Regions from separate parts of the Streptomyces sp. NPDC043746 genome, predicted to be linked through region 1. Evidence: riboswitches for the same ligand, from Rfam matches in the RefSeq annotation. Region 1 holds a riboswitch; each other region holds the start of a gene.
The links. Region 1 has a riboswitch for cyclic di-AMP ahead of AC0682_RS17650 (M23 family metallopeptidase). Riboswitches for the same ligand answer to the same signal wherever they lie in the genome.
Positions count from the first base shown of each region.

Region 1 (3,795 bases):
CGATGACGAGTCGCCGCACGGCGCGGCTCCGGGAAGCCTGGACGGGGCGCGGTACCGTCCGCAGCCGTGGCCGGACCGGGCAGGAGTGCACAGGTGGTGGGGATGGCGGACAAGGGGCGCGGACGCGTGAGGGGAAGTCTCGGCATCCCCGGGCGTGCCGCGCCCGGCTCCACGGGGCGGGGGAAGCCGGTGGTGGCCCAGAACGCCGGGACCCGGCGGTTCGTCCGGCTGCTGCCGGTGCTGCTGATCGGCGGCGGGCTCCTCTTCGACTCGCTGGCCCCGCCCAACTTCACCGCCGTACCCCTGTTCGTGGCCGCGCCGCTGATCGCCGCGCCCTTCTTCTCGCTCGCCAGCACCATCCGTACGGGAGTGGCCGCGGTCCTCTCCGTCATCGCTATGCGGCTCTCCGACGGGACCTCCACCCAGGTCGTCCCGGTCATCGAGATGATCACGGTCACCACCGCCGCCGCGCTGGCCCTCGTCATCAACGGGGTCGTGCGCCGGAGCAACGAGCAGCTGGCCTCGGCGCGGGTCATCGCGGAGACCGCCATGCGGGCCGTGCTGCCGACCCCGGCGGAACGGATCGGCGGGCTCCAGGTGGCGGCCCGGTACGAGGCGGCGCAGGCGGACGAGTTCGTCGGGGGGGACCTGTTCGCGGTGGCGGACACCCCGTACGGCGTGCGCCTGGTCGTCGGGGACGTGCGCGGCAAGGGGCTGGACGCCGTGGAGGCGGTGGCGGTGATCATCGGAGCGTTCCGGGAGGCCGCCGAGCAGGAGCGTTCCCTGGAGGGCGTGGCCCAGCGGCTGGAGCGGGCGCTCGCGCGGGAGGGGACGCGGCGGTACGGGCTGGACGCCATGGAGGGGTTCATCACCGCCGTACTGGCCGAGATCCCGCCCGGTTCGGCCTCGCTGCGGCTGGTCAACCGCGGCCACCCCGAGCCGATCCTGCTGTACGCGGACGGAGCCCTGGGGGTCCTCGCGCCGAGCGTGCCCGCGATGCCGCTGGGGATGAACCTCGGGGTGTGGCCCGACCGGTCCGACGAGTGGGAGATGCCCCCCGGGTCGACCCTGCTCGCCTTCACGGACGGCCTTTCCGAGGCGCGGGACGCGGACGGCGTCTTCTATGATCCGGCGGCCCGGCTGCGCGGCCGGATCTTCCCCGGCCCCGAGGAACTGCTGTCGGCGCTCACCGACGACGTACGGCTGCACACCGGCGGCCGTTCGACGGACGACATGGCGCTGCTCGCGGTGAGCCGGCCTGCGGAGGGGCAGCCGCCGCGGCGGACGACGGTGAAGATCGTCGGCCGGGGCGATGACACGGTGCGTAACTGAAGGGCGCCGCTCCGCATAACGTTTGACACACCATCAGAAAATGGGGTGTGAGTGAGGGGGCGTCATGTTGTCCGCTTGGGGGTGGTTGTTGTGGGTAAATCCCTGCCGTGTCCGTTAATGATCAACAGGAACAGCTTGGAATCGGGCCCACCTGTCTATTAACGTTCGATAACGCAGCGCGGTCGTCCCAGCCGTCGTCAGGACGGCGCCGTGCGCGAGCGCCGAATCCCGCGAGGGAACCGGGGAACCACCTCCATGGGGTGAATCGGACGCCTGTGCCTCCACCGCGAGGCAGAGGGGCCCGTAGGAGACCTTCCTGCTCCGAACCCGTCAGCTAACCCGGTAGGCGAGAAGGAAGGAAAGGAGTGCGCCCACGTGGCGTCCAACCAGCCTGCCCCTGAGGCCCCGTCATCCCTGAGCGCCGACGCCTTCGGCGGCCCGGAGCGGACGTGGGAGGAGTGGAACCCCACCGCGGAGTCCGTCCGTCCCGTGCGCGGCAAGCACCGCGTGGCCAAGCAGCGAGGGCTCGCCCGTAGCTCCACCGTCCTCGGGGTCGGCGTCATAGCGGCAGTCGGCGCGGGTGGTATGGCCACCGCCCAGAGCAAGCCGCCCGTCTCCATCTCCCTTCCCGATTCCATCGCGGACAACCTCCCCGACGCCAAGTCCCTTCCCGGCGTCGGGGCCTTCATGTCCGACGAGGCCGAGGCCGAGGCCGCACCGGTCACCGCCGCCCCGCTCACCACGGCCGGCATCACGACCGCCGAGGCCGAGGAGGGCACCACCGGCGCGGGCGAGGCCCTGCGCGCCCGGATCCTCCAGCAGGCCGAGCAGCAGCAGGCCGCCGCCGACGCCGAGGCCAAGGCCGCCGAGGAGCGGGCCGCGGCCGAGAAGGCCGCCGCCGAAGCGAAGAAGCAGCAGGACGAGGCGGAGGCCAAGGCCAGGGCCAAGGCCGCCGCCGAGAAGAAGGCGGCGGAGGAAGCGGCGGCCAAGAAGGCCGAGGAGGAGCGTCTCGCCAAGCTCCGCGCCAGCTACACCCTGCCCGCCTCCGGGTACACGATCACCTCGACCTACGGCCAGTCCGGCGCCATGTGGTCCTCCGGCCAGCACACCGGCACGGACTTCGCCGGGGCGGCCGGTTCGCCGCTCAAGGCCGTGCACAGCGGCACGATCACGTCGGCGGGCTGGTCCGGTTCGTACGGCTACCGCACGGTCCTGCAGCTGGAGGACGGCACCGAGATCTGGTACGCCCACCAGTCCTCGATCGACGTCTCGGTCGGCCAGAAGGTCAGCACCGGCGACACCATCGGCCGCATGGGCGCCACCGGCAACGTGACCGGCGTCCACCTCCACCTGGAGGTCCGCACCCCCGGCGGCTCGGCCATGGACCCGATCGCCTGGCTGAACAGCAAGGGCCTCACGGTCTGAGACCCCGGTGCGTCGTTCGTCGTCGCACCACCCCCGAAGCCCCGGCAGCCCTGACGCTCACCCCCCGACGTCAGGACTGCCGGTCCGGCCGGGGGCTCGGCCGTAGCCGTAGGGGCCGTGGCCGGTCGCATGGCCGTGGGCGTCCCCGTGGCCCCGGGGGGTGCCGTAGCCGTAGCCCTGGTGCCGGGTGGGGGCGTAGCCGTACCCGTAGCCCTGGCCGTACGGTGTCGGCTGCCGGTACGGGTACGGGCGCGGGGCGCTGCCGGTCATGCGGGCCGCGTGGGTGAGGGCCGGGGCCGCGATGTCCCGGCGCTGCCAGAGGTGGTGCAGCAACTCCCGCTCCCGGGAGGCGAAGTCCGGGCCCACCGCGTCATGGCGGGCGCGTCGGCGCAGCCCGGCCAGGGTCGTCGCGAACGACTCGTACTCGGCGACCGCCCGGGCCGCTGACCGGCCCCGGGACCGGTCCTGTCGGCCGTGCCAGTGGCGGGCCAGGTCGCGGGCCATGCCCCGGGTCCGCATCGAGGAGAGCGCCAGGGGCTCGGCCGGGGTCAGCCAGCCGGCCGCGGCGTACGCGGGCAGCTCGGCGGCGAGCGTCCGCAGTTCGCGTCGGCGCCACCAGACGGCCAGCCAGGTCAGCAGCCCGAAGAGCGGGACCATCACGAGCGCGTACACCGCGTAGAAGCCGAGCCCGCCGAAGACCGCCGAACCGTTCCACAGGGCGTGCAGGCCCATCGCGGCGAGCAGGCCGAGCAGCGGGAGGGCGGTCCGGCGGACCCGGCGGTGGCGGGCGGTGATGACCGCGAAGCCGAAGCCGAGGCCGGTGAGGACCGTGAACAGCGGGTGCGCGAACGGCGACAGCACGATCCGCACGAAGAACGTCCCCGCGGTCATCGAGGCCAGGCCCGAGCTGCCCAGCTGCTGGTCCTCGCCGAAGGCGTTGCCCAGATAGAGGATGTTCTCGGTGAAGGCGAAGCCCGTACCGGCGAAGCCGGCGACCACGATCCCGTCGACCACACCCCGGAACTCCCGCCGCCGGAA
Region 1 is NZ_JBWKCM010000014.1:156,397-160,191, forward strand. Features, by position in the region: gene AC0682_RS17645 (PP2C family protein-serine/threonine phosphatase) at 103-1,332, shown strand; cyclic di-AMP (ydaO/yuaA leader) riboswitch at 1,542-1,695, shown strand; gene AC0682_RS17650 (M23 family metallopeptidase) at 1,708-2,757, shown strand; gene AC0682_RS17655 (PrsW family intramembrane metalloprotease) at 2,815-3,795, opposite strand, start outside.

Region 2 (3,795 bases), on a different contig from region 1:
TCGCGGCCCGGGACGTAACCGGCCTCCTTGATGGCCTCGACGATGAGGTCCAGGGCGGCGCGGTTGGACTCCAGGTTCGGGGCGAAGCCGCCCTCGTCACCGAGTCCGGTGGACAGGCCCTTGGTCTTGAGGACCTTCTTCAGCGTGTGGTAGACCTCCGCGCCCCAGCGCAGGGCCTCGGAGAAGGACTCCGCGCCGATCGGCGCGATCATGAACTCCTGGATGTCCACGTTGGAGTCGGCGTGCGAGCCGCCGTTCAGGATGTTCATCATCGGAACGGGCAGCAGGTGCGCGTTCGGCCCGCCGAGGTAGCGGAAGAGCGGCAGGTCGGACGCCTCGGAGGCGGCGTGGGCGACGGCGAGCGAGACACCGAGGATGGCGTTCGCGCCGAGCGAGGCCTTGTTCTCGGTGGCGTCCAGGTCGAACATCGCCTGGTCGATGAGGCGCTGCTCGGTGGCGTCGTAGCCGACCAGCTCCGGGCCGATCTGCTCGATGACGGCGAGGACGGCCTTCTCGACGCCCTTGCCCAGGTAGCGGTTGGGGTCACCGTCGCGAAGCTCGATGGCCTCGAAGGCACCGGTGGAGGCGCCGGACGGAACAGCAGCACGGCCGGTGCTGCCGTCGTCGAGGCCGACCTCGACCTCGACGGTGGGGTTGCCCCGGGAGTCGAGGATTTCCCTGGCTACGACGACGTCGATGGACGGCACGAGGCATCTCCTTCTGGGATATGACACTGGTTGTGCAGGGTCACTGTGGCCTTGCGACACGAGCCTAACCGGCCCGGCCGCGTCAGTCGGCCGACCGCCCGCCTCCTGGGACGAAAAAGGACCCAAGGACCCGCATGACGGGACAAAACTCCAGAAATCTACTGGCCGGTAACAAGGGCTGCCGACAAGAGGTGAACGAATCCCCCTCAGGGACCGGGGCGGGCGCCTCGGACAGAGGCCCCCTTACGCGGACATGCCCCGGCCCGGCGCGCACGGGGGGAGTAGCGCGCCGGGCCGGGGAGCCGTGCGAGGGAGGGTGCCGCCGGACCCCCTCCCCCAGGGGAGGAGACGCGACTGCTACTTCAGGTGCAGCTGCTGACCCGGGTAGATCAGGTCCGCGTCCTGGACGATGTCGTCGTTGAGCTTGAAGAGCTTGCTCCAGCCGCCCTTGACGCCCTCCTTCTGAGCGATCTTGCTCAGGGTGTCACCGGCCACGACCTTGTACTCGCCGTCGCCCTTCTTGACCTTCTTGCCGGTCGGGGTGGTGACGGTCTTCTTGGACTCGGCCTTGGGGGCGGCCGGGGCGGTGCGCTGCTCGCTGCGCGTGGTGGGCTGCTCGGCCTTGCGCTCGGGCTGCGCCTTCTTCTGGGGCTTGGCGGCGGACTGGCCGGAGCCGGTGCTCACGCCCGGGTCCACGCCGTCGTTGGTGAGGCCACCGGCACCGGCACAGGCCCAGGCGCCCGGGCCCTGCATGGCGAGGAGGCGCTCGGCGGTGGCGATCTGCTGGCCCTTGGTGGCCAGGTCGGCGCGCGGGGCGTACTGCGTACCGCCGGCGGCGGCCCAGCTGGACTGCGAGAACTGCAGCCCGCCGTAGTAGCCGTTGCCGGTGTTGATGGACCAGTTGCCACCGGACTCGCACTGGGCGACGGCGTCCCAGGTGGCGACGGAGGCGGCGGAGGCGTTGGTGGCACCCATCAGCGGGACGGCCACGGCGGCACCGGTGACACCGGCCAGGGTGGCGAGACGGGTGGCCTTGGACGGGCGGCGGTGCTTGCCCTTGCTGTTCAGCAGCATGGAACGAATCTCCTCACCGACGCCTACGAGGTGAGCTGTCGGGTTCGGGCTGATGAGTTGCCCGGCCGCGCGACCTTGCGCGCGGCTTCACCCCTAGCCGGTCCCGTACGTTCCCGTCTCCGTCGTGGACGTCGACGAGGCCGTGCGGACCCGGCGGCCTACCTGGGTCCCCCGCTCCTGCCTACGGCGCTTACGCGTCTGTTCCCTCCGACCGACGGCAGGATTCGGCGTGACGGTCGACGGGGCCCGCGGTGCGAGCGGCTTAGACCGTAAGCAGAGGCAGCCCCGACATTCAAAGACGGACATAGCGCCTCAATCAGCGCTTATCGCCTTGTCCTGACGGGGCGTTTCCGCAGGTCGGAGGGGATCTTCGTCGAGCAGGCGACCGCCGGGCGCCCGTTGAAGCAAAGAGACCCATGTCTCACTTACGCATAAGTGGACATAGGCCTCTGAACTGCCCTCGTTTTTGAGGTGTTTTGCCGCGTTCGATCAGTTGGCGGCAGGCGCGTCGGCACCCTGCCCGGCGGCCTTGTCGCCGGACTCGCCGACCTCGTCCCCCGCACCCCGCCCCAGATCGAGATCGAGGTTCTGGCCAGGCAGGATCAGGTCCGGGTCGGAGCCCAGAACATCCCTGTTGGCCTCGTACAGACCGGTCCAGCCCTGGGGGATCCCCTGCGCGTCGGCGATCGCCCAGAGGCTGTCGCCGGGCTGCACGGTGTACCCGCCCCGGGTGACCGCGCCGCCGTCCCGCGCCTCGCCCTCGCCCCGCGAGGCGTGCCGGCCGGACTCACGCGGGCCGCCCCCACCCACCGTGCCGGTCTCCTCGGGGGCCGGGGCGCCCCGGTGCTTGCCGCCGCTGGAGCGGTCGGGAGTGGAGGACCGGGAGGCGTCGGAGCCGCCGGGAGTACCGGCCTTCCCGGCCGCCTCCCCGGTCTTCCCCGTCCCGCCGGTGGCGGGCGGGGCGGAGGACCCGGCCGAGGGGCCGGGCGCCGCACTGCCACCCCCCGCCTTGCCGCTCTCCTGATCCTTACCGGTGCTGCCGGGCTTACCAGTCGCACCAGTTGAGCCCCTGTCACCGGACTCTTCCGCTTCACCCTTTTCGTCCGCTTCGCCCGTCGGCGTGGTCGTCGGGCTCTGGGTGGGGTCGGCGGAGGGAGCCGTACCGGGGTCGACGCCGGGCAGGCTGCCGTCCACCGCGAGGCCCGAGATCACCGCGCAGCTCGGCCACGCCTGCGGGCCCTTGTCGGCCAGGACCTTCTCCGCGACGGCTATCTGCTGCGAACGGCTGGCGAGGTCGGCCCGCGCCGCGTAGGCGGTGCCGCCGTACGACGACCAGGTCTCCTGTGAGAACTGGAGCCCCCCGTAGTAGCCGTTGCCGAGGTCGGCACTCCACATGCCGCCGCTCTCGCACTCCGCGACCCGGTCCCAGGTGGTGGCGTCGGCCGCGTGCGCGCCGGCCGCGCCGAGGAGCGGAAGGGCGATGGCCGATCCGGTCACCCCTGCGGCGACGACGATGGCGGGTGCCTGACGAGGGCGGCGGTGTCTGCCGTTCGCGGAGCCCATGGAGTTTGCCTTCCGTGCGACTGACAAGCAGGAACTGAGGAGCATCGGGCTGGTGTGCGCGCAGGCGCGTGACGCTGCCGCACGAGCACATGAGCCCGAAGCTGTTGCGCGAGTGACGGACGGGCCAACGGTGAACGGCCGGCCGACGCGTCGAACCGTGAACCTAGCGGCACTCGAACGCATGTCACAAGTCGATGCAGCGCAGATCACGCGAAAGTCACAGAGGTGACTGCGTGTCACCTTCGCCGAGTCGGCGCCCCGGCTCGAACTCCACGGGCAGCGTGCGCAGTCCCCGCATGATGAGCCCGCCACGCCAGCGCAGATCAGCAGGTTCCGTCGCAAGTCGCAGGCCGGGGAGGCGCTTGAGCAGCGTGGCGACGGCGGCCTGCCCCTCCAGCCGGGCCAGCGGTGCTCCCAGGCAGTAGTGGATTCCGTGACCGTAGCCGAGATG
Region 2 is NZ_JBWKCM010000002.1:330,828-334,622, reverse strand. Features, by position in the region: gene eno (phosphopyruvate hydratase) at 1-707, opposite strand, end outside; gene AC0682_RS03565 (LysM peptidoglycan-binding domain-containing protein) at 1,065-1,781, opposite strand; cyclic di-AMP (ydaO/yuaA leader) riboswitch at 1,787-1,980, opposite strand; gene AC0682_RS03560 (transglycosylase family protein) at 2,271-3,344, opposite strand; gene AC0682_RS03555 (cytochrome P450 family protein) at 3,562-3,795, opposite strand, start outside.
Region 2: linked by a shared signal. The riboswitch ahead of AC0682_RS03565 (LysM peptidoglycan-binding domain-containing protein) and the one ahead of AC0682_RS17650 (M23 family metallopeptidase) in region 1 are both predicted to bind cyclic di-AMP.

Region 3 (3,795 bases), on a different contig from region 1:
GGGCCCGGCCTGACGGGCAACAGCCCCGTATGCCTCAGGCGCCCGAGGCGTCCAGCATGCCCTCGCGCTCCACGACCTTGATCCGCTCACGGCCCTGGGCCGCGCCGAGCGCCTGCTCGTGGGCGTCCAGCTTGTGCCAGCCCTCCCACGTCGTGTAGCGGACGTTCCGGCTCTCCAGGAAGGCCTCGACGGCCTCCGGGGCGGGCGTCGCCGGCTCGGCCAGCCGGCCGGCGGCGCGGTCCTCCAGGAGGCAGGCGACGGTCTCGTTGGCGTCGCCCTTGGTGTGGCCGATCAGACCGATCGGGCCGCGCTTGATCCAGCCCGTGACGTAGACCGAGGCCATGTGCTCGCCACCGGAGACGACCCGGCCCGCCTCGTGCGGGACCGTGCCGGAGGCCACGTCGAAGGGGAGCTTCGGCAGCTCCTCCGAGTAGTAGCCGACGGCCCGGTAGACGCTCTGGATGTCCCAGTCGGTGAACGCGCCGGTGCCCCGGACGTTGCCGGTCCCGTCCAGCTCGGTCCGCTCGGTGCGCAGCGCGGTGACCTTGCCGTCCTCGCCGAGGATCTCGACCGGGGACTCGAAGAAGTGCAGGAAGAGCTTGTGCGGGCGGTCGCCGACATCGCGGATCGCCCAGTTCTCCAGCGTCTGCGCGACCATGTTGGCCTGCTTGTTCTCCCGACGGGTGGCGATGGAGCCCTCGTCGTAGTCGATGTCCTCGGGGTTGACGATGACCTCGATGTTGGGGGAGTGGTCCAGCTCCCGCAGTTCCATCGGGCTGAACTTGGCCTGCGCCGGGCCACGCCGCCCGAAGACGTGCACCTCCAGCGCCTTGTTCGCCTTGAGGCCCTGGTACACGTTGTCCGGGATCTCGGTCGGCAGCAGCTCGTCAGCCGTCTTGGCCAGGACACGGGCCACGTCCAGCGCCACGTTGCCGACGCCGAGGACGGCGACCTTCTCGGCGGTCAGCGGCCAGGTGCGCGGGACCTCGGGGTGGCCGTCGTACCAGGAGACGAACTCGGCCGCGCCGTGGGAGCCGTCCAGCTCGATGCCGGGGATGTCGAGGGCCCGGTCGGCCTCGGCGCCGGTGGAGAAGATCACCGCGTCGTAGAACGAGCGCAGGTCGTCCAGGTCGATGTCGTCGGGGTAGCTGACATTGCCGAAGAGACGGATCTGCGGCTTGTCCAGCACCTGGTGCAGCGCCTTGACGATGCCCTTGATCCGGGGGTGGTCGGGGGCCACGCCGTAACGGATCAGACCGAAGGGAGCGGGCATGCGCTCGAACAGGTCGATCGAGACCCCCGGGTCCTGGCAGACCTCGGATTTGAGCAGCGCGTCCGCAGCGTAGATACCGGCGGGGCCGGCTCCGACAATGGCGACGCGGACGGGGCGTGTCATGGCGTGTTGATCCTTAAGGCGGGCGAACGCGGGCAGGTCAGGCAGGTCGGGCAGGTTACAGAGTACGCGGCAAGTAAGGGTGGGCTTACTAGTGTCCACCCCACACGGTAAGCCAAGGCCGGGTGCGGCTTCCGACCCGCCCTACGGAGCCGCCCGATAAGTCCGTTTTCGTGAAGCGGTTTGGGCGATTTTACCCTTTTATTACTCCTTTCCGTAAAGGGGCCTATTGGGGTTCTTGGGTAATTTTGACTGTAGCCATTTCGGCCGCCCTCGCGTGAAGTGGCGAGCGTCACGCCCGGGAGTGCGGACGCGGAAGCGGAGGGTTCGGTTCCCTTCTGCGCGAAGAAAGTTGACACCGCGACGGAGTCGGCCCCGGCCCGGAATTCCGTTGTTCGATCTTGCGGAAAAAGAAGATCCAGAATTCAGGGCTTGTTCCCCCCGATGTTTTTCGCCTACGGTCACGGCAATCCGGATGGAACGCCGAATCCTGCCGCCGTCCGGGAATCCGCAACCCACTCACGTACGGCAGGAGCGGGGGACCCAGGTAAGTCGCCGATCCGGAACACGGAGCGGCTAGGGGTGAAGTCGCATGTCCATGCGGCCAGACATCTCCCGTCTGAACCCGACAGCTCACCCCGTAGGCGCCGGAGAGGAAATTCCCCATGCCCGCACAGGGTAAGCACCGCCGTCCCAAGTCCGTCTCGCTGGGCCGTGGCATCGCCGCCGTGACCACGGGTGGAGCCGTTCTGGCCCTGCCGGTCCTCGGTGCCACCACCGCCTTGGCCGCCCCCGTGCCCGCCGTCGCCGAAAAGCCCGTGGCTGCCGTCTCCGTGACCGCCCAGGTGAATTCCGTGACGAAGGCCGCGCCCGTCAAGCACTCCGTGGTGTCCGGCGAAACGCTTTCCAAGATCGCCCGCGACTATTCCGTCAGTGGCGGCTGGAAAAAGCTCTACGAAGGCAACCGGAAGGTCATCGGGGAGAACCCGAACCTTATTCACCCGGGTGTCACGCTGACCGTCGGTGCCAAGGCTGCCGCCTCGTCAGACGCCAAGGCCGGCAAGGCCGGCAAGTCGACCCCGACCGCCGACCGTGCCGCCTCGGCCGAGCGAGCCGACCGCTCCGCGCGCGCCGCCGCCGCCAAGGCCGCCCCGGTCGCGTACACCAACGACCTCGACGGCTGGATCAAGGAGTCGCTGGCCGTCATGGCCCGGCACGGCATCCCCGGCACCTACGAGGGCATCCACCGCAACATCATCCGCGAGTCCTCGGGCAACCCCAACGCCATCAACAACTGGGACTCCAACGCGGCCAAGGGCACACCGTCCAAGGGGCTGCTCCAGGTCATCGACCCGACCTTCCGGGCCTACCACGTGCCCGGCACCTCGACCGACAGCTACGACCCGGTCGCCAACATCACCGCCGCCTGCAACTACGCCGCGGCTCGCTACGGCTCGATCGACAACGTCTTCGGCGCCTACTGATCCCCACGCGTACACGGCGTACGACAACCCGAGGGGCCCTGGACCGCACGGTCCAGGGCCCCTCGGGCGCCCCGCGAAGCCGCCCCCGAGTTCTTCGTGGCTCACCACGCGATCGACAGTGGAACCTGTTTCATTCTGCTGAGACGAGATACGCCACGCGAGCGGTACGGGCCTGCGTGGTGAAGCCTCCGAGGCGTCTCCCGTCGACGGCAGGCGGAACGGCGGCCCGTCAGAGACCGTGCGGGGGTGCGCGGTTCAGGCCGGCGCCGTGCCGCTCGCGAGCAGCAGTGCCAGATTCGCGGCCGCCACGGCCACCGCCCCCGCCAGCGCGGCCTTGCGCCACCACCGGCCGAGCACCAAACCCGCCAGGGCCACCACGCCCGCCAGGCTGAGGGCGGCCAGGGCTCCGGCGCCCGCCGGACCCGGCGGGCCGAGCGCCAGCACGGCCGTCGCCCCGAGCAGCGGCACCGGCAGCAGCAGCCGGGTACCCGTGGCGCCGAGCCGGTGAGGGAGACCCCGGATCCCGGCGGCCCGGTCCGCCTCGACGTCCGGCAGGGTGTCACCCAGGTGCGCCGCCACCCCGAGCAGTGCCCCCGCCGCCACTGCCCACCACCGGGGCCAGGGCGCACCCGGCGCGGCGAGCGCCACCAGCGAGGGGAGGGCGGCGAACCCCACCGCGTACGGGACCCAGGAGAGTGCCGTCGCCTTCAGTCGGAGGTTGTAGAGCCAGGCAGCGGCGACCGCGGCCAGGTGCACCGTACCGGCGAGGAGGCCGCAGGCCAGCGAGAGCGGTACGCACAGGACGCCCGCGACCGCCGCCGCACCCCACGCCACCCGGACGGGGACCGCGCCGTCGGCGACCGGCTTCCCCCGGCGCCCGGCGAGGGCATCGCGCCGCACGTCGTGGGCGTCGTTGCA
Region 3 is NZ_JBWKCM010000006.1:132,010-135,804, forward strand. Features, by position in the region: gene AC0682_RS09290 (SpoIIE family protein phosphatase) at 1-13, shown strand, start outside; gene AC0682_RS09295 (FAD-dependent oxidoreductase) at 35-1,396, opposite strand; cyclic di-AMP (ydaO/yuaA leader) riboswitch at 1,896-2,055, shown strand; gene AC0682_RS09300 (transglycosylase SLT domain-containing protein) at 2,059-2,877, shown strand; gene AC0682_RS09305 (UbiA family prenyltransferase) at 3,133-3,795, opposite strand, start outside.
Region 3: linked by a shared signal. The riboswitch ahead of AC0682_RS09300 (transglycosylase SLT domain-containing protein) and the one ahead of AC0682_RS17650 (M23 family metallopeptidase) in region 1 are both predicted to bind cyclic di-AMP.